Regions from separate parts of the Vallitalea longa genome, predicted to be linked through region 1. Evidence: riboswitches for the same ligand, from Rfam matches in the RefSeq annotation. Region 1 holds a riboswitch; each other region holds the start of a gene.
What was found. Region 1 has a riboswitch for cobalamin ahead of QMG30_RS19065 (sirohydrochlorin cobaltochelatase). Riboswitches for the same ligand answer to the same signal wherever they lie in the genome.
Positions count from the first base shown of each region.

Region 1 (5,093 bases):
AGTCCGTATTTTTGGTAAAAAAGGATATGGAAATTCTGCTATCGTCATGGTTGACGATATTAAGAATCAATTTATGACAGCTATTGATGGAGAAGATGGTATATGTTATTTTTCCAATGTAGATAATGAAAAATTTAGTAATGAACCACCAAAAACAATTGATGAATGGGTTGGAAATCGTGTTATTAGTGTTAATGGAGACAATAAAGATAATGAGGATCAAGAAGAGGATAGTAAGAATAAAAGAGCATATGATGCTATACCAGAAGAAATTATAGAATACATTAATAAAAAAGATAGTGATACACAAATAGTATATTTCAAGGAAGAGGATATGGATGTTGATGGGGTATCGGAATTCATAATCGGAACAAGTCTAATAAATAACGATTTGAGTTATGAATATTTTTCTGAAGTATATGTTTTGAGATTGAAAGAAGGAAATGTCAAGGAATTAGAGGGTGATTATGTTAGTACAGGGTATTCTATTAATAATATTAATCTGGTAAAACTAGATAACCTTCCCAATAAATATTTATATTGTGGATTAACAAACGGTGTAAATATACAAGGATTTGTCCTTTATGGATTAAAAGATGATAAGATTTATAAGATAGATTGCTGTGTTTGCCCTTCTGGGGATGGTGAGGATGTTTTAGTTGATGAAAACCAGGATGGTCAATATGATGGATATAAAAAAAGTAGATCAGATAGCTATACATACCATTACCATGTTAATTATTATTACAATCTGATAGGTGAAAAGTTTCAATTAGATAGAATATCATTTGATTTACCACCATATCCAATTACTATAAAAGAAGTAACCATGCAATATTTACAGTTGAGGTCACTGGATTTGGATTCAATAGAGATTGTTGAACGTTTGAATGAGTTATGTCAAGATGAAGAAGCTGATAAGATAGATACATCTTTTGGATGTTTACATTATGTATTACAAAATAGTAGTGAAATAGGACCTGAAATGAATTTTGACATTGATGAAGAAAATAAAATAGCCATACTTATGTATGAGGACGAAGATAATTTGTTCAAATATATTTTCCATATGATAAAAAAGGGTGATAGATGGATTATTGATGATATTGAATTAGATTGGTTGATAGGATAAAATCAAGATAACCTCAATCATAGATGAATACATTGACATGCAGCATTATATGATTTATTATTAGATTAATTGATTATTAGAAAAGGATAGTGATTCATAGTTCTTATCTGTGAATACTAACAATTAAATATAATGATTGAATAGCAATATGTTTAAAGATGTTAATAATATCTTTAAAGGGAATCAGGTTAGAATCCTGAACGGTCACGCCACTGTGTAATGTTTTTCGTTATAGGAAATCATTAAAGTCAGAATACCTATTTAATCTTATACACTTACGTATTATTTACGTAAAAACTTTGCGAGGGACTAAGGGTGTAACTATTTTATTAGACTATTTAATAAATATTGTTAATATCATGCTCTTATCTCGTTGTAGATAAGAGTTTTTTAATGAATACGATAATTTTCCCTAAAATCTTTTCAGAGGGCGTAGCCTCTTTGGTCTTTCCTTAGTTGTATTTTAGAAAAAAGGAGGTAGTTGTATTGAATAAGAAAAAAGCCATAGTTGTTACAAGTTTTGGGAGTAGTTATGAACAAGCAAGAAAAGAACAAATAGAACCTATAGAAAGATTAATAGAAACAACTTTTACCGATTATAATGTAGTACGTGCATTTACTTCTAATATTATCCTAAGAAAGTTAAAGAAAGAAAATATATTTATTAACACACCTGAAGAAGCCATAAAACAATTGATTGAAGAAGGGTTCGAAGAAATAATTGTTCAACCGACCCACATAATACCAGGTTTTGAATATGATAAGATTAAAACTATCGTTAATATATTGAATCATAATAAGAATGTACATATTACTCTTTCTAACCCTTTACTGTATCATAAAAATGATTATAAACAAGTCATAGAAGCATTGAAAACTTATATTCCACAAGTAGAGCCTGATGAAGCTGTAGTACTGATGGGGCATGGTACAGAACATTATGCTAATGCCAGTTACTATTATTTACAATATCTTATTGAGAATGAACAATTACCCATATTCATAGGAACTATAGAAGATGGTATAGAATCAGTTATAAAAAGGCTGAAAAGAGATAAGTACAGTAAAACAGTCCTTATGCCATTTTTGATAGTTGCAGGAGACCATGCACACAATGACATGGCAGGTGATGAAGATGATTCATGGAAAAATATATTATCGACCAACAACATAGAAGTTAAAACAATAACCAAAGGATTAGGTGCTAATGAAGCTATCAGAAAAATATATATCAATCATCTAAAGGAAGCAGTGGATAATCAATGACCAATAAAACAAACCCTAGGCTAATAATATCTGCACCACACAGTGGAACAGGAAAAACAACCCTTACTATAGCATTAATGGCTACATTGTGCAAAAGAGGATTAAAAGTACAACCGTATAAAGTAGGTCCTGATTATATAGATCCAGGATTTCATGAAACGGTGACTGGTAGACCAAGCATTAACATAGATGGATGGCTTCTAGAAGAATCGAGGAATATATATTTATTTAATAAATACAGTAAAGAAGCGGATATAAATATTATTGAAGGAGTAATGGGATTATACGATGGCTATGGAAAAGAGCCTATGCTAGGAAGTACAGCACATATATCTAAGATACTGAAAGCACCAGTTATTTTAGTAATGAATGCAAAAGGTATGTCAACTAGTGCAGCAGCAATAGTGCATGGCATGAAAACTTTTAGAGATGTTTCTTTAGAAGGAGTAATCATCAATATTCCTATGTCAGGAAGACATTATGAAATACTAAAAGAAACTATTGAGAAAAATACTAATGTTCCAGTAATAGGCTATCTACCGAAATTAGATGATGTTAAGTTGGAAAGTAGACATCTAGGATTGATTCAAAGTAGTGAAATAGAGGATATCACTGCCAAGGTGAATAAATTGGCTGAGACTATAACAAGTACCATAGACATTGATAAGTTAATTGAAATAGCCAATAATACAGAAATGTTAGAAGATACAAATATACTAAAATCTAATAAAATTTATGGTGTGCATATTGCAGTGGCAAAGGATAAGGCTTTTTCATTTCATTACAATGAGAATATAGAAATGTTGAAAGGACTAGGAGCTGAAATTCATTATTTTAGTCCATTACAAGATAAGTTATTACCAGAAAAATGTGATGGTATATATTTAGCAGGAGGTTATCCAGAGGTATTTGCTAAGGAATTATCTAATAACATGAGTTTAATGCAAGATATTAAGGAAAAAGCTGATGAGAATATTCCTATATATGCAGAATGTGGTGGTTACATGTATCTTCACGAAACAATAACCAATCTGGAAAGTGAAACTTATAGAATGGTAGGAATATTTAAAGGTGGAGCTTATATGAAAAAAAGACTTCAGAATTTCGGTTATGTTTCTATAAAAACTAAAGGGAGAACCCCTCTATTTGATGAAGATACTGTATTTAGAGCTCACGAATTTCATAGATCAGTGGTTGATAGAACAGAGGAAGAACCTACATATGTCATAGGAGAAAAAGGTAATAAGATATGGTATTGCGGAAAATTGTATAAAAATGCATATGGTATGTACCCTCATATTTATTTTCCAGCTGAACCATCAATACCAGAAAAATTTCTGTATACAGCATCTATAATAAAGAGACAAAAGGAGATAAACAATGCATGATTTTATAAAAAACCCAGGAAAGATAGAAGAAGAGAGTTTCAGGATTATATATGAGAGCATGAAAAATACAGATCTTACACCATTGAGATTAAGTATTATGCAACGAGTTATCCATACAACGACAGATTTTATATATGAGGACATTTTGTTATTTAAAAACCAAGTTGAGAATATCATATTAGAAGCTTTTGCAAGTGGTTGTACAATTATTACTGATACACAAATGATAAAAGCAGGTATTAGCAAAAAACTTACAGAGCAGTTAGGTATTAGAATTAAGTGTTTAGTGGGATCAGATGAGGCCTATAGAATATCTAAAGAAAAAGGTATTACACGTTCAATGGCAGCAGTAGATTTAGCTCTAGAGATGCCAGGGGATAAAGTCTTTGCTGTAGGAAATGCCCCAACGGCACTTTTTAGACTTATAGATCAAAGTAATAAAAATAAAATTGGTTCAGTAAAAGCGGTAATTGGTGTTCCGGTAGGATTTGTAGGGGCTACTGAATCTAAGGATGCTCTATGGGAAGAAGATATTCCTTCAATAATAACAAAAGGTAGAAAAGGTGGAAGTACTATTGCAGTAGCGATAATTAATGCAGTTCTAAGAGAAGCGGTGAAAAAACTTGCAAAACAGTAGATACATATACAAAGGCTGTAAAAAATTAAGAACAGGATATACGACTGGTTCTTGTGCTGCAGCCGCTACGAAAGCTGCTTGTTATATGTTGAAAAATCAAGAGAAGATTGATTCAGTTAAAATCATCACACCAAAAGGTTGGAATTTAAACTTGGATGTTCATAAATGTAAGTTTGATGAAGATAAAGCATCTTGTTGTATAGTGAAAGATTCTGGTGATGATCCAGATATTACTAATGGTGTTGAAATCTTTGCTGAGGTAATAAAGCGGGATGATAATAAAATCAATATCATTGGAGGTAAAGGAGTGGGTATAGTTACTAAGGAAGGATTACAGGTACCTATTAACCATTATGCCATTAATCCTACACCACTCAAAATGATAACACAGTCAGTTGAAAGTATTATGGAAGAAATAGAAGGGGTGGATGTCATTATTAGTATACCTCAAGGCGAGGAATTGGCTAAAAAGACATTTAATCCAAAATTAGGTATTGTTGGAGGGTTATCCGTCCTTGGAACTACAGGAATAGTAGAACCTATGTCGGAAGATGCATTAAAAGAGACTATTTTCATAGAACTCAAAATGGCTATTAAGAAGAACAGTAAATATGTCATATTGGTACCCGGTAATATTGGTGAGAAATTATTATCCGAATATTATCCTATT
Region 1 is NZ_BRLB01000015.1:95,811-100,903, reverse strand. Features, by position in the region: gene QMG30_RS19070 (hypothetical protein) at 1-1,132, shown strand, start outside; cobalamin riboswitch at 1,270-1,411, shown strand; gene QMG30_RS19065 (sirohydrochlorin cobaltochelatase) at 1,619-2,398, shown strand; gene QMG30_RS19060 (cobyrinic acid a,c-diamide synthase CobB) at 2,395-3,786, shown strand; gene QMG30_RS19055 (precorrin-8X methylmutase) at 3,779-4,423, shown strand; gene cbiD (cobalt-precorrin-5B (C(1))-methyltransferase CbiD) at 4,410-5,093, shown strand, end outside.

Region 2 (5,093 bases), on a different contig from region 1:
TCATCAAAATATGTATTAGTTCCACCTATTTGAATATTCAACAGTCCTGCAACTACTGATTCTGGATAGCCACAATTTGGACTTTTATGATTTTTATTATCTCTTCTCAATATTTTTAATCCTTTTTTAAAATCATATCTGAGTACTCCTCCAGCTAACAACATAAAAAAGCTTCCTAACCTAGCTGGAATATAATTAAATATATCATCTGTCTTAGCAGAAGCGAAACCAATATCTTTGTATTTAACATGGAGATATCCTACCATAGAATCCAGTGTATTAACTGCTTTATACATAAATACAAATTGTACAGGCATATTTACAATAAATCCAATAGCTATAAACATTAATGGAGCAAGTACTCCATCTACAGTATTTTCTGCTGCTGTTTCGATTGCTCCTCTTATAATTTCTTCTTTAGTTAAATTGTTAGTATCTCTTCCAACTAAATAAGATAACTGTTTTCTAGATAATTCCAAATCATCCTTTTCTATTGCTTTATATACTTTTAATACTTCATCTTTTAAACATTTAGCAGCCAAAGCAGTATATAATAAATAGGTAGTTACTATATCTTGTATGTATGGATGAATTTTAGAACATACGAATAGCACTAGGGTTATAGAAAAAAATGTTATTCCGACTGTCGTAATTAGAAGTACGAAACCTCCAATCTTCAAAGGTATTCTACTCTTTCTTATTGTCTTTTCTAATCTACTGATTAATTTTCCTATATATATAATAGGATGTGGTATATTAACAGGGTCGCCAAATATTCTATCTAGTAATATGGCTATACATAATATTATTATGGGTTTCAATTATAGCACCTCTAATTTTTTATTATATTTCAGTAAGCAGGGCAAAATATTATAATCATGCCTTCTCCATAGAAATGATATGTCTACGTGATTATAATACTTTACCCTTATTAATAATTATAAAGTTGAGTTATCTATTATAAATAATATCTTTTATTTTATCTATATCCATATGATCTCTTACTAGTTTTGCTAATTTATCGTACTCAATGTCTTTTAGCTTAGCGTAATCAATGTTACTATCAATGTCCAATCCTTTTTTATTCTTTATATTATCAAGGATCAGTTTTCTTAACTCATCGTTGTCGAATATTCCATGAAGATATGTTCCCATTACATTTTTCTTGGCGTTCATTGCACCGTCTATTCGTCCATCTTGTAATTTAATAAGTGGTAAACTATCACCCATCAACTCGGTTTTACCCATATGTATTTCATATCCACTAACTTGTAGATTATAGGATTTTTCTGCAAAAGGAATATCTTCTATTATATTTCCAGTTATTTGGGTAGTTTGTTTGCTATCTTCCATTTCCGTAATAATTTCTAACAAACCTAATCCGTTAATACTTGACATTGAAGTTTCTACACCTTTTTCGTCTTCAATGGTTTCACCTAATATTTGATACCCTCCGCATATACCAATAATTGGGACATCATTCCTATGAGCTCTATATATACCTGCCTTCAGTGATGAATTGTGTATATATTCCATATCTTTTATGGTATTTTTACTGCCTGGAATAATCAGAAGGTCAATTCCTTCGTAATCTTTATTTTCTTTTATGTACCTTACAGATACATTATCTTCTAATTCAAATACTGTGAAATCAGTAAAATTGGACATATGTGGTAACCGCAGTACCCCTATAATGATATCTGCCTCTTCTTTCATATCAAATCTTTCAGTAACACTATCTTCATCATCTATTTTTAGTGATTCATAAGGGATAACCCCCAAACATGGTATTTGCAATTTTTCATAGAACATATCTATACCAGGTTGAAGTATCTTGACGTCACCTCTGAATTTATTTATGACATACCCTTTTATTCGCTTTCTTTCTTCAGGTTCCAGAAGCATAACTGTTCCATAGATTGAAGCAAAAACTCCTCCTTTATCAATATCTCCTATTAAGACAACAGGAGCATCAACCATCTCAGCCATTCCCATATTAACGATATCATTTTCTCTGAGATTAATTTCCGCTGGACTTCCTGCTCCTTCTATTACTATAACCTCATGTTTGGATTGTAACTTATTATAAGATTCCATTATGTGCTGTTTTAGTCCTGCCTTTGTACCGAAATAATCTTTGGCACACATATTCTTATATATCTTACCATTTAGAATTACTTGACTTCCTACATCACTTGTAGGTTTCAATAAAATCGGATTCATTTCAACTTGTGGTTTAATACGTGCGGCTTCAGCTTGTACAACTTGAGCTCTGCCCATCTCTTTTCCATCTTCTGTTATAAAAGAGTTAAGCGCCATATTCTGAGATTTAAATGGAGCTACACTAATTCCATCATCATTTAGAATTCTACATAAAGCAGCAGTCAATATGCTTTTACCCACAGTTGAAGCAGTTCCCTGAAACATAATATTATTCATTATTATTCACTCCATTTTTTCATTATTTTACATAACTACTTAGGTTATCATTAACATATTCGATTATAAAAACTTAAGATTTTTGGGGATATCGTTTGAAGAAATGTCATAGAATAATTGAAATATACATTAAAACAAACCCATATCTCCACACGCAATCTGGATTTAATATTCAAGTAATCAGTGCTAAGTATCCTGACTTATACATATAACCCAATGTAATGTCTTCCCAAACTATTAAGTCCAGTGACCTCTATTACATTAGTAGTAAATTACAGTAGCGGTGGCTGTACTGGATTTTCACCAGTTTCCTTAAAACACAACTTACTTTTGCAAATAATACACTATAACATAGTAGTATTATTTGCATATATTAAATTTTTACATGAATTCATTATATTCTATACCAAAGATAAAATCAATATCTTGACTATATTTAGTTTATATATTATAATTATTGTAATTTAGATATTTGTCTAATAATCTAATTATTATAGTAACCTATTAATATCAACTGGACTTTACCACTTCAATATTCTATGTGAGTAAGCTTATGAAAGGCTTAACGCTTTACCCACATTAAATTAAAGATAGTCTAAGCCAAGTCATCAATAATAAAATGACTTCATAAGAAAGGAAGGATTTATTATGAAAAAGCTTATATTAATTACACTAATCATTTTACTTACATTTTCAGGATGCAATAATTACTCAAAATCTGATGAACCCATCACAGATAGCAATCAATCAGAATCCACAGAAAATGGCACCTCACCAGAACAAGAAAAATCAAATGATACTGATAATAAGTATGAAAAAACAGCTATAGATTTATTCAACTTATATATAAACAAAGACTTTAAATCCATAATTGATGATACTAATTTTTCTAAAGAATTACAAAATCAATTAAGTGAAGATAATTTAGCAAAAGCAGATACCCAAATTACTGGTTTGGTTGGAGATTTTGAAAAGATTTTATCCACTAACTCAATTACTCAGGATAAAAATACAACAGTAACCATAATAAGTAAATGTAGCAAATCCAATCTCATGTGTATTGTCATGTTTGATGAAAACGAATCCATACTAGGCTTTAATTTATTACCAACCTCTGAAGGAGCTGACCTAGACGTTTCTCTCCCTGAAAATGCAGAAGAAATACCCGTTGAATTTGGTGCAGATGAATACAAATTATCTGGTTTATTGACTGTTCCAAAAGGCAAAGATGAGTACCCGATAGTTATTCTTGTACAAGGTTCCGGACCAAGTGATAAAGATGAGACTATCGGACCAAATAAACCTTTTAGAGACATAGCATATTCACTTGTAAGTAATGGCATTGGAGTTCTCAGATATGATAAAAGGACTTACACTCATAGGAATAAAATAATCGCTAATCAAGATCAATTAACTGTATATGATGAAACCATAGATGATGTAGTCTATGCATATGATTATCTTGTTGACAATAAAGATATCACTGCTAAAGGTATATATATTATAGGACATAGTCTGGGAGGATATTTAATGCCTCGTATAGCTAATGAACTTCCTGATGCAAATGGATACATCTTCCTTGCAGGTTCTGCTAGGCCATTAGAAGATTTATTAGTTTATCAGATTCCTTATCTAGCTAACTTGGATAATATTGTTACTGATGAAGAGCAACAACAAATTGATTATTATAAAAATGTTTATGATCGTGTAAAATCACTTGACGAATCAAGTACTTATACCGCAAAAGATTTAGGAGGCACAGGTAAAAAATATTGGTTGGACCTAAAAGATTATCGACCTACAGTAATGGCACAAGAAATTACTAAACCAATGTTATTCTTGCAAGGGAAAAGAGATTACCAAGTTACTCTAGATGATTTCAATCTATGGAAAGAAAGCTTAGAATCCAAGGATACCGTTACATTCAAATTATATGATGGGCTTAATCATCTATTTATGAAAGGTGAAGGCACTCCTTCTCCAACTGAATATTCCATAGCTTCTAACGTAGATAAACAAGTTACTGATGATATAGCTGAATTTATTTTATCAAATCAATGAATCCAATAGTATAACCGTCAATACATCAATAACTAACAAAATCTAATTGGATCAAGCTAACCAAGCAATTAAGCTACTATGTATAAAAAGGTAAAGACAAATATTTTCATAATATAATATTTGCCTTTACCTTATATTCACTATTAAATATAACCCAAAGCTATAATCCTTTATCTGCCTGCATTAAATTAAACCTTCCACTCTAATATCTTATCAAGAAAACTTATCAACTGCTTACTCTTAGGCTCTCTAAAAATTCTACTGCTTTTGCCACTCTCAATGATAGTATTTTCTGCCAAAAATATGACCTTTTCACAAGAATTTTTTGCAAATCCCATTTCATGGGTAACTATTATAGTATCCAAACCATCATTTTGAAATTCATTAAGCATGTCAAGTACCTCTCCTGTATATTCTGGATCCAATGCAGAAGTTGGCTCGTCCAATAATAAAAGTTTGGGTTTTATAGCGACAGCTCTAGCTATGGAAATTCGCTGTTGTTGGCCTCCAGATAGCTGTGATGGATATTTGTCTTTTTCCTGTACCAATCCAAATCTATCAAACAGCTTACTCGCTATTTGGGTGGAATCATC
Region 2 is NZ_BRLB01000025.1:38,159-43,251, reverse strand. Features, by position in the region: gene cbiB (adenosylcobinamide-phosphate synthase CbiB) at 1-821, opposite strand, end outside; gene QMG30_RS22950 (cobyric acid synthase) at 952-2,439, opposite strand; cobalamin riboswitch at 2,608-2,776, opposite strand; gene QMG30_RS22945 (prolyl oligopeptidase family serine peptidase) at 3,088-4,500, shown strand; gene QMG30_RS22940 (amino acid ABC transporter ATP-binding protein) at 4,689-5,093, opposite strand, start outside.
Region 2: it holds a riboswitch for cobalamin, as region 1 does, so the genes downstream of both, QMG30_RS22950 (cobyric acid synthase) here and QMG30_RS19065 (sirohydrochlorin cobaltochelatase) in region 1, are expected to answer to the same signal.

Region 3 (5,093 bases), on a different contig from region 1:
CTACAGGCTTATCATTTTTGTCTTCTACCAATCCTTCAATAGCTTTGTTTAATTCACCTATCTTGGCACTTATTATTAATTCTTTTGAATCCTCGGTACTATTATAACTGTCATCTTCAGTAATTACCTTGGCATCACTGATAGCATCTTCAAGCACTTGGAAAGATCCAACAGTATAATCATCCTTAGAGTATTTTTCTGCTTCTGTGATTTTATGTTTTAATACATCTACTAGAGGTTCTTCCAACGCACCCCAATTCGTAGTATATCTTAATCTGATAACATCTCCATCTTCAGGGAAATACGCTGATACACCAACGTTAGGCAATTCACCGTTTACATAATACATCCACCCTGAACCATTACCATGGTCAAATTCTCCATCTCCATCTATTGATACAATATAACGACTTCCGTATTTATCATTATATGTACACTTCATAGATAAGCCTTTTTCATCTACAAGCCTTTTCAATACATCAAATACATTATCTTTTTCATATAAATCTACGGATGTTCGACTTACTGTATCACCTTTACCTATTATTCTCTTTTCAATAGATAATTGAACTGTTCCTACTGAACTGAAATCGACATCAGACATATCGTATAATGTATTTTTGCCTTCTACTAATCTATCATAAGCAACTAATGCATATAGTCCTTGATCAGTAGCCATACCATCAACATTCTCGTCAAGAACATGTTTAAATCCACCAGTAGAATCTATGTATGTAAGTAAAGCAGTTATTAAACTATTATCATTTTTGACGAATCTACTATCAGTATGAGGATTGATACCAAGTGAAGTCAATGCAACTATGATCTGTGATATTGTCTCTGATGGTTTAGTCAATTCACTACCAACAAATGAGATTTCATATTTTCCATCACTGCCCTGTAGCTTAGATAATTTATCAACAGCTTTATCTATAGCAGCTTTCACATCTTCATTACTATCATAATAAGGTGCTAGAGCTTGAATAGTCATTGCAGTAGTATCTACATCTAATGTATCACCACTTAATGCAAATCCTCCATCTTTGATTTGATAGTCATTAAGTATTCTATTTATTATCTTTTCTCTTGTTATGCCAGTTTCACTTTTATAATCTTTCGCATCTATAGCCAATAATGCAAAACTTAGTTCATTGACACCTTGTCTATGTCCTAATTCTCCATCTGGTTTTATCTCTGGGAAATTCTCAGCCTTATTAAATATATAGTCTAGTAAATTAATACCATCTACATTTGCTGGATTTTTTCCAATTGAAGAAAGGGCTAAGCAGACTCTCTCAACATCTGTGACTTTATCATCCCATCTTCTTTTATCTTTGATACTTTCTTCTTTTACTCTACCTACAACTTTATCATAATAAGTTTCATAATACTTTTCTGGTATTTCTAATCCTGACCTTGCTAGAGAAAATACTGTCCAATCTCCTCCAATAGTAGCAACTCCTGGTTCACCTACCGCATCCAATTGATACTTGACTGCTTGCTTAATGGCCTCATCAACTTTTTCATCTATACTTATAACTTCTTGATGCTGGTTAACTATCAAAGTGTTACTTAAAGTAACTGGATTATGCATATTATCCCATGCGAAAGCCTTGATTTTATATTCGCCATCAGCAGGAATTGGTATACAAGTACCCCAATTCTTATCACTGTTTGCCTTGATTTCATCATTAACATAGTTATATGTAATCATTTTGTTAGTGTTATTCTCGTAAAGTCCAACAATCAAATTGGCTTGTAACGTTTCATTAGTTGTATTTACTACACTAAAGTTAAACATTGCATCTTGATTGTTATCAAAATTTTCTACACTTGCTAGTGTAATATCAAGGGTTCCCCTCTCCTGTGCGTATATAGGTGTAATGCATGATACAATCATTAAGATTGAAAATAAAATTGGTAATACTTTTGTTTTGATCCTTTTCATATTATCCTCCAAAAATTATATTTGGATAGTTAATAATAATTGATATCAAAAAAAGCTATCTCCATATGAGATAGCTTAATTATATAATCAACACATTATTATAAGCATTATAAAAGTTTTAACAGCTTTTACAATTAACCTCCTATCCCAAAGGTTTGTAATAAGATAATTGGCAGGTCTCCTGACTCATGACTTAACCTTAGCTTCTCCTTCTCAAACCTATGGTTCAATGGTTATAAAAGCCTTGTATTCATTTACAGTAATGGGTGTTGTGCTAGAATCTCACTAGCTTCCCTTTTAACAACTAAAATTAATTAGCTGACCAAATATCAATCTTCAATTGTTACTCAATTATAACAGCCTATAATTATCATTTCAATACCCTATAGTACTAATAATAAAAAATTACAAAAAACATTATAATATTAATAAATTCTAATAATTAGTTAATTAAATTAACCTACAACTGAATTTCATTTCATTCTATCATTTCTCGAATATATACTCTTTATCATTTTTTCTACTATATGCTTTTATCAACAAATTCAATATATTAGGAATGAGTATTATGATTATGCATATAAACAAAGTCAACATAAAATGCTCTTTCAGTACAGCTCCCAATATACCTAAAGAGATAGTTATCCCTCCATAAGTAATAAATAAAAATGTGCCACTTACCCTACCAACAAATGCTTCGTCCACCAAAACCATATAGCTACCTTCTGTATAAGTTTGTAAGAATATACTAACTCCCCCTACAATACCAGTGGCAACAAGAGCCACATAGAAATTAGGTGCTAACATAAGTATTATGAATCCAAATACGAAAACAATTGCACCATAAGCCATATATTTATTACTATATTCTTTTGTTTTTATTATACCATTAAGCCATGCTCCAATTATTGATCCTACCCCAATGCTTGCAAATATGAATCCTGTACCCTCTTCTCCATAATTAAATCTGCCTAAAGCAATAATAGCTGGCAAGATATTAAGTATTCCTCCTGCAACAGTATAAAACATCTTATACAAAGCGATTTCTTTTAATGTACCATTTGAAAATATATATTTAAATCCTTCTTTTTGTAGATTTATAAAACTAATTTTTTCCTCTTTTTCTACAACTACAGAAGTTTTATTATTATATCTGATCAATAGCACGAATATCATAGCTACTACGAATGAAGCTGAATTAACTATAACTACTGTATAGAAACCCAAGTAAGCCAATATCATTCCACCACACATAGAACCGAAAATGACAGTAAGTTCATAATACATTCTAAGTCTTGAAATAACTTTTCTAAGTTCAACTCCTTTAAATAACTTTTGAATGATGACATTTTTAGAAATAGTATGTAAAGCACCACATATTGAATTCATGAAGGCAACTACATATACAATATATAATGTATCTGATGATTTAAAAAACAAAACAAACAATATACTAACAGCTCTCACTGCATCCATTAATATTAATGTTTTTTTTGCATTAAAACGATCACTAATACCTCCACCCACGAATGAAAAAATAGCAGAAGGAAGCAAACTGAAAATTAATGTAAAAGACAAAGCTAAAGATGACTGGGTAATAATATATACCATAGCACTTAAAGCCGCTGTGTAAAACCAATTTCCTAGATCAGAAATTATTTGAGCCAATACTAGATATCTAAAACCATTTTTATTTATTTTTGTTGACATAAAACTCCTCCTATAATTACTACTAAATATTATATTATTTGACACTACAATTTATGGATATTCTATTTTCGCTTTACACTAATAAATATTAATTACTCAACTTTCCCATTTCAATATTATATGGGAGTAAGCCAATAATCTACAATAATAATTCAGCTGCATGCAAAATGCTTCTTGGCAGATTGTTTTTATTACTTGTAGTATTATTTTTACTGATATATAATAATTATAATTAATATATTATCTAGTAGTCTAATTATATCATCATAGCCCATAAACATTAAAGAGTATGATATTTCTCAATATAGGAGTGAAATAATGAATTTGTATAGATTTGGAAAAGAATTTAGTGAAATAAGACGTTCTAATAATATCTCTCAACAAAGATTAGCTGATACTATACAATGTAGCCGTAAATATATTAGTCTAATCGAAACAGGAAAAGTAGCTCCATCAACTAATATGATAGTTGAAATGTCTAAAATACTAGGTAACGACATAATAGATTTATTAAAATTTTCTGACTATGATGATCCTGATTTTATGATATCAACTAAAAAGAAAGTAAGTTTATTAATAAATTCATGTGATTATACTGGTCTCAACGACCAACTGACTATAATGGAACATCATACCGATTTTCAAACCCCGCAAAACGAGCAGTATATATTATATCTAAAATCAATATGTGAAATGGAGATAAATCACGATTATTATAAATCAATAGACCTTATCAAAGAATCTTTATTCCTTAAAAAAAATGATGATTTATTATTGTTTTTACATAAAAACAAACTATCCTCTGATAAAATTCGTTCTTATCATAGTTTAGCTATTATATTTCATTTCATAAATGGCTATAAATATAGCATTGAGATATTAGAATATTTATTGACACATAGCAATATTTCATCAAGTCTTTCCAACTTGTCGAAAGTAAAAATGTATAATACTTTAGCTAACACATATATTCTTATGGATAAACATACAAATGCTCTTAATGTGATAAATAAAGCACTATCAATAATAGATTGCATGGATTTAAATGTTCTGAGCATCTTACATTTTAATAAAGCCTATATACTATTTAAATGTAATGAGATTAAAAATAGCAAGGAATACTTTGTCATGACTTACTATGACTATAAAAATCTAAATAACCAAAAACTAATGAAGTACTTAATACATTTTGCTCAAAACAACTGCTCCATAGATATTACTCCCTATATTTTATAATATATGAAACTCCCTATACAAAAAAACTATAATAGCTATCTAATTATAGAATAACTATCATAGTTAATTATTTTGCCTATTTTCCTCTATAAATACTGTAATATTCGTCAATTTTGTCTTTTATATCATCATCAATAAGTACCTTTCCATCAATCTCTCTTTTATATAGATGCTCAACAACCTCATCCATAGTCACTAT
Region 3 is NZ_BRLB01000001.1:579,150-584,242, forward strand. Features, by position in the region: gene QMG30_RS02490 (DUF4430 domain-containing protein) at 1-1,948, opposite strand, end outside; cobalamin riboswitch at 2,103-2,290, opposite strand; gene QMG30_RS02495 (MFS transporter) at 2,435-3,658, opposite strand; gene QMG30_RS02500 (helix-turn-helix domain-containing protein) at 3,977-4,894, shown strand; gene pyrE (orotate phosphoribosyltransferase) at 4,971-5,093, opposite strand, start outside.
Region 3: it holds a riboswitch for cobalamin, as region 1 does, so the genes downstream of both, QMG30_RS02490 (DUF4430 domain-containing protein) here and QMG30_RS19065 (sirohydrochlorin cobaltochelatase) in region 1, are expected to answer to the same signal.

Region 4 (5,093 bases), on a different contig from region 1:
TTATAAAATGAGAGGCATTGATTTCTTTATAGGTCAACCAATTGTCAGCTGTATAACGTACCTTAACTGACTTATCGGGACCTAAATCTTTTAAGTAAAGATAATTACGGCCGCTGTAAGTACCTAAAGGATAGTGTAACGTAACAACGCTTTTAGATAATATGTAAGGAGCATTGTAACGATTATTGCTATATTGAATAAAATAATCTTGTCCATTATTATTATCCCAATATGTGTTACCATTAACCTCATACTTAATAGCAAATCTACAATTATAAGTACAATCTCTCGACATTGCCGCGTAAGGGTGATCGGGTGTTCTATAACTCCAAACTTCTGACCCATTTTTTAAAGTTTTTAAATAAGTAGCAGGTTGATCTAACCAGTTAATACCATCATAAGTATAGTGTACTGACACTTTTTTGTTGCTGTTTAAATTATTAACATATATATACCCAGTTGTATAATATGTGTAAACAGCACGACCATGATCATAATGTTGCCCTGTTCCTATTATGGTAGAATATAATTGAACATTAGGTGTTTGAGCTGAAATACTAAAATCAGTAATGTTAAGCATAAAAATAAAACAAATAATAAAAGTTACTAAATTTTTGAAATGCTTATTTTTCATGAAAATTCCTCCTTTTCTGATAATATATAGTATATTACAATATATTTTAAAGTCAATCAACAAATTGAATACTTAATATACATAATTTAAACAAAAGGATAATTATTTCTGATTAGTTTGATTAAATAGGATAATGAATTATAGCGTAACTATAGTTATGTATGATATAATTAATAAATAATTAGTTAATAATAATAAGATCATTAGAAAACTTAGAATTACTATTATGACAGAGGAGATAGATATGGATTTATTTGATATGATGAGAGAAAAAACATTAGAGACAGAATCCCCTTTAGCAGCTAGGTTACGTCCAACATCAATAGAAGAAGTTGTTGGTCAGGAACATATAATTGGTAAAGGTAAATTATTATATAGAGCTATAAAAGCAGACAAACTAGGTTCACTAATATTTTACGGACCACCTGGAACAGGTAAAACTACATTAGCAAAAGTAATAGCAAATACCACAAAAGCTGAATTCGTACAATTAAATGCTACAATATCCGGTAAGAAGGATATTGAAAAAGTAGTTAATGAAGCGAAAAATAGGATTGGAATGACTTTAGGCAAGACGATATTATTTATTGATGAAATCCATAGATTCAATAAAGCTCAGCAAGATGCACTTCTTCCATATGTTGAAGATGGCACTATTACACTTATAGGTGCAACTACAGAAAATCCGTATTTTGAGGTGAATAGTGCTCTGGTATCAAGATCTAGAGTATTTGAATTGAAACCTCTTGATAAAGAAGATATAAGTAAACTAATTATGAGAGCCATAACAGATAAAGAGAAAGGACTAGGAAACTTTAATGCTGTGATAGAAGAAGATGCTTTGGAATTCTTGTCTGACAGAGCCAATGGAGATGCTAGAGCAGCTCTTAATGCAGTAGAATTAGGAATATTGACTACTGAACCAGATGAGAAAGGTATAATTGATATTACTATAGAAGTTGCTGCTGAATGTATTCAGAAAAGGGTTATCAATTATGATAAAAATGGTGATAATCACTATGATACTATATCAGCATTCATCAAGAGTATGAGAGGTTCGGATCCAGATGCTGCTGTATATTATTTGGCTAGAATGATTTATGCAGGAGAAGATCCCAAATTTATAGCTAGAAGAATAGTGATATGTGCTTCTGAAGATGTAGGAAATGCTGATCCACAGGCTTTACAGGTTGCTGTAGCTGCGGCTGAAGCTGTTAACTTTATTGGGATGCCTGAAGGAAGAATAATACTATCACAAGCAGCTACTTATGTAGCTTGTGCTCCCAAAAGTAATGCTGCATATCTCGCCATAGATAAAGCACTAGCAGATGTCAAGAGAATACAAATTGATGCGATTCCACCTCATCTGCAAGATAGTCATTATAGTGGTGCCAAAAAATTAGGACATGGAATTGATTATAAATATGCTCATGATTATGATAATCATTATGTTGACCAACAGTATTTGCCAGATGAATTAATGGACAAAAAATATTATGAACCTACTATGCAGGGTTATGAAAAAAATATAATCGAACATTTTAAGAAAATTAAAACCAGATAAGATCATTTATCTTGACATATCTTATGATAAGTATATAATATAGATAACTTATGAATATATTAGTTATATATGATGAGTTGTGAAAATTTTATATATGAAAAGGTACTCATAGAGTTAAAAAGGGAAAGCGGTCAGATGCCGCTGCAGCCCCCGCTACTGTAAATGGTATGAAATCTAATTTTGTCATTGGGAGACCGAGAAGACTAGAGAGTAAGTCAAGCCATAAGCCAGGAGACCTGCCTTTTTATGATGTTTCAGCTTTCGGTGGGAGAGTGTAGATACATTTTATTTGTAATCTAACTGTGCCTCAGCACAGTTTTTTGTTGTTTATAAATAATTTGCTACATATGCATAAAAGCCGATTATTAAAATAACTATGGAGGTTAATTTTTATGAAAAAATTATCAAAAATATTATTATCCTTAATGTTAATTATGACATTGGTATTTAGTTTAGGTGCTTGTAATAATAAAACGGATACTTCAATTGACAAACAAGAGAATGAAGCGATTACATATCCTATGGACGTAGAAGATAAGTATGGTAATAATATAACAATCGAAAAAGAACCAGAAACTGTAATTTCACTATCACCAGAATTCACAGAAACAATATTTGCCCTAGAAGCAGGAGATAAACTTGTTGGTAGAACAGATTATTGTGATTACCCTAGTGAAGTGGAAGATATAGAATCTTTAGGTGAATTAACACAACCCGATATTGAAAGAATAGTAGAAATTGGTCCAGATATTGTTCTTGTATCAGCTCATGTATCTGACGAAACTATTACTCAGTTACAACAGCAGGGAATTACTGTTTTGGCTTTAGCACTAACGGGAGGATTTGACGACACATATAAATATATAGCTACACTTGGCAAAGTACTTAATGTAAAAGATAAATCAGATAAAATAATTGATGATATGAAAGACAAAGTTTCTGAACTAACAAAAGCTGTAGAAGGAAAAGAAAAACCAACAGCATATTTTGTTGTAGGCTATGGTGAGCATAACTCTACAGCAACTGGAGAGACTTTTCTAGGAAAACTAATAGAAAGCGCTGGAGCAGAAAATATTGCTAAGGATGCTACTGGTTGGTCTTATAGTATAGAACAGCTTGTCGACCAAGATCCAGAAATAGTAATATGTTCTAATAAATTTGATTCCAAGAGTAAAATTGAACAATTAGAAGGATACAAAGATCTAACAGCAGTAAAAGAAGGTAGATTATATGAAACAGATGAAAATGTTTTTTTCAGACAAGGTCCAAGACTTGTTGTTGGATTAGAAGAATTAGTTAAAATTTTCCATCCGGAAGTACTAGAATAGACATACTAAGCAAAGCAGGTTATTATTATGAAGATATATAGAAAAAGCAATATAATTATAAGCTTACTGATACTTATAGCAGTTGTTATTATAGCATGCGGTTTTGGTTCGGTAAAAATTAATTTTATTGAAAGTAGTAAGATTCTATTAAATAAAATACCGTTTTTAGATGATTTAGTGTCCTTAGAAGGTATTAAGGATTCTCACATTAAAATAATAACTAATCTAAGATTGCCAAGAATAATATTAGCCTTATTCACTGGAGGAGCACTTTCAGTTGTGGGATGTTCATTTCAAGGAGTATTCAAGAACCCTATGGCTGACCCTTTTGTGCTTGGAATTTCATCAGGAGCAGCTCTTGGGGCAACAATAGGTTTGATATTTAATTTTGATAAACATATATTTGCTTTTACAGGAGTAAGTATATTTGCCTTTGTTGGAGCTATGCTTACAGTTATAGTAGTTCTAAAAATATCTGCAATTGGTAAAAAACTTCCTACTACAACATTATTGTTGGCGGGTATATCTATTAACTATTTATTGTCTGCTCTAATGTCTCTACTTATGTTATTAAATAGAGATAAACTAGAAAAAGTGTATTTATGGACACTAGGAAGTTTCAGTACGTCAAGTTGGTCGGAAGTTGCAGTTATAGCACCTTGTGTGATTATATGTTCTATTATACTGATGGTGTTTTCAAAAGAATTGAATTTAATGTTGTTAGGTGACGATGCTGCTGGAAGTTTAGGAATCAATGTTAATAAAACGAAAAAAATCATATTGGGGGTCTCATCAATCATGGTAGCAGTGGTTGTATCAGCTAGTGGAATTATAGGTTTCGTTGGACTAATAATACCTCATATAATAAGAATAATTAATGGTCCGGATCACAAGAAATTAATACCACTTGCTATGCTTGTTGGAGCTATTTTTATGATATTATGTGATACTATTGCAAGAACTATCATATCCCCTGGTGAATTATCGGTAGGAATTATAACATCGATTTTTGGAGTTCCATTTTTCTTGTTTTTGCTATATCAGAATAAAAAGAAAGTTCTATAAACCAACATAATCAAAAGGAATGAATATTATGAGTGTAGTTAGCACAAAAAATCTAAGTTTCAATTATGGACAAAAAAGCATATTGAATGATTTATCTATCAATTTCGACAAAGGATTGTTCTATAGCATAATAGGTCCTAATGGTTCCGGTAAAACTACGTTGTTGAAGTTATTAGCTGGTATATTGCCTTCTGATAGAAAGACCGTTTATCTCAAGAACGATGATATAAATGTAATTAAGCAAAAAGAAATTGCTAGAAGATTGTCAGTGGTACCTCAGATTACCGATATGCAATATGAATTTTCTGTACATGATATTGTTATGATGGGACGAACTCCTTATACATCAAGGTTCCAAAAAAATACTGATAAAGATAAAAAATTAGTCAATGACGCTATGAGAGAGACTGGAGTTAGCAGTCTAAGAGATAAGAAGATAACACAATTGAGTGGAGGAGAATTACAGAGAGTAATACTTGCTAGAGCTATTGCACAAGAAACA
Region 4 is NZ_BRLB01000012.1:138,690-143,782, forward strand. Features, by position in the region: gene QMG30_RS17200 (carbohydrate-binding protein) at 1-634, opposite strand, end outside; gene QMG30_RS17205 (replication-associated recombination protein A) at 879-2,198, shown strand; cobalamin riboswitch at 2,282-2,456, shown strand; gene QMG30_RS17210 (ABC transporter substrate-binding protein) at 2,591-3,526, shown strand; gene QMG30_RS17215 (FecCD family ABC transporter permease) at 3,554-4,591, shown strand; gene QMG30_RS17220 (ABC transporter ATP-binding protein) at 4,620-5,093, shown strand, end outside.
Region 4: it holds a riboswitch for cobalamin, as region 1 does, so the genes downstream of both, QMG30_RS17210 (ABC transporter substrate-binding protein) here and QMG30_RS19065 (sirohydrochlorin cobaltochelatase) in region 1, are expected to answer to the same signal.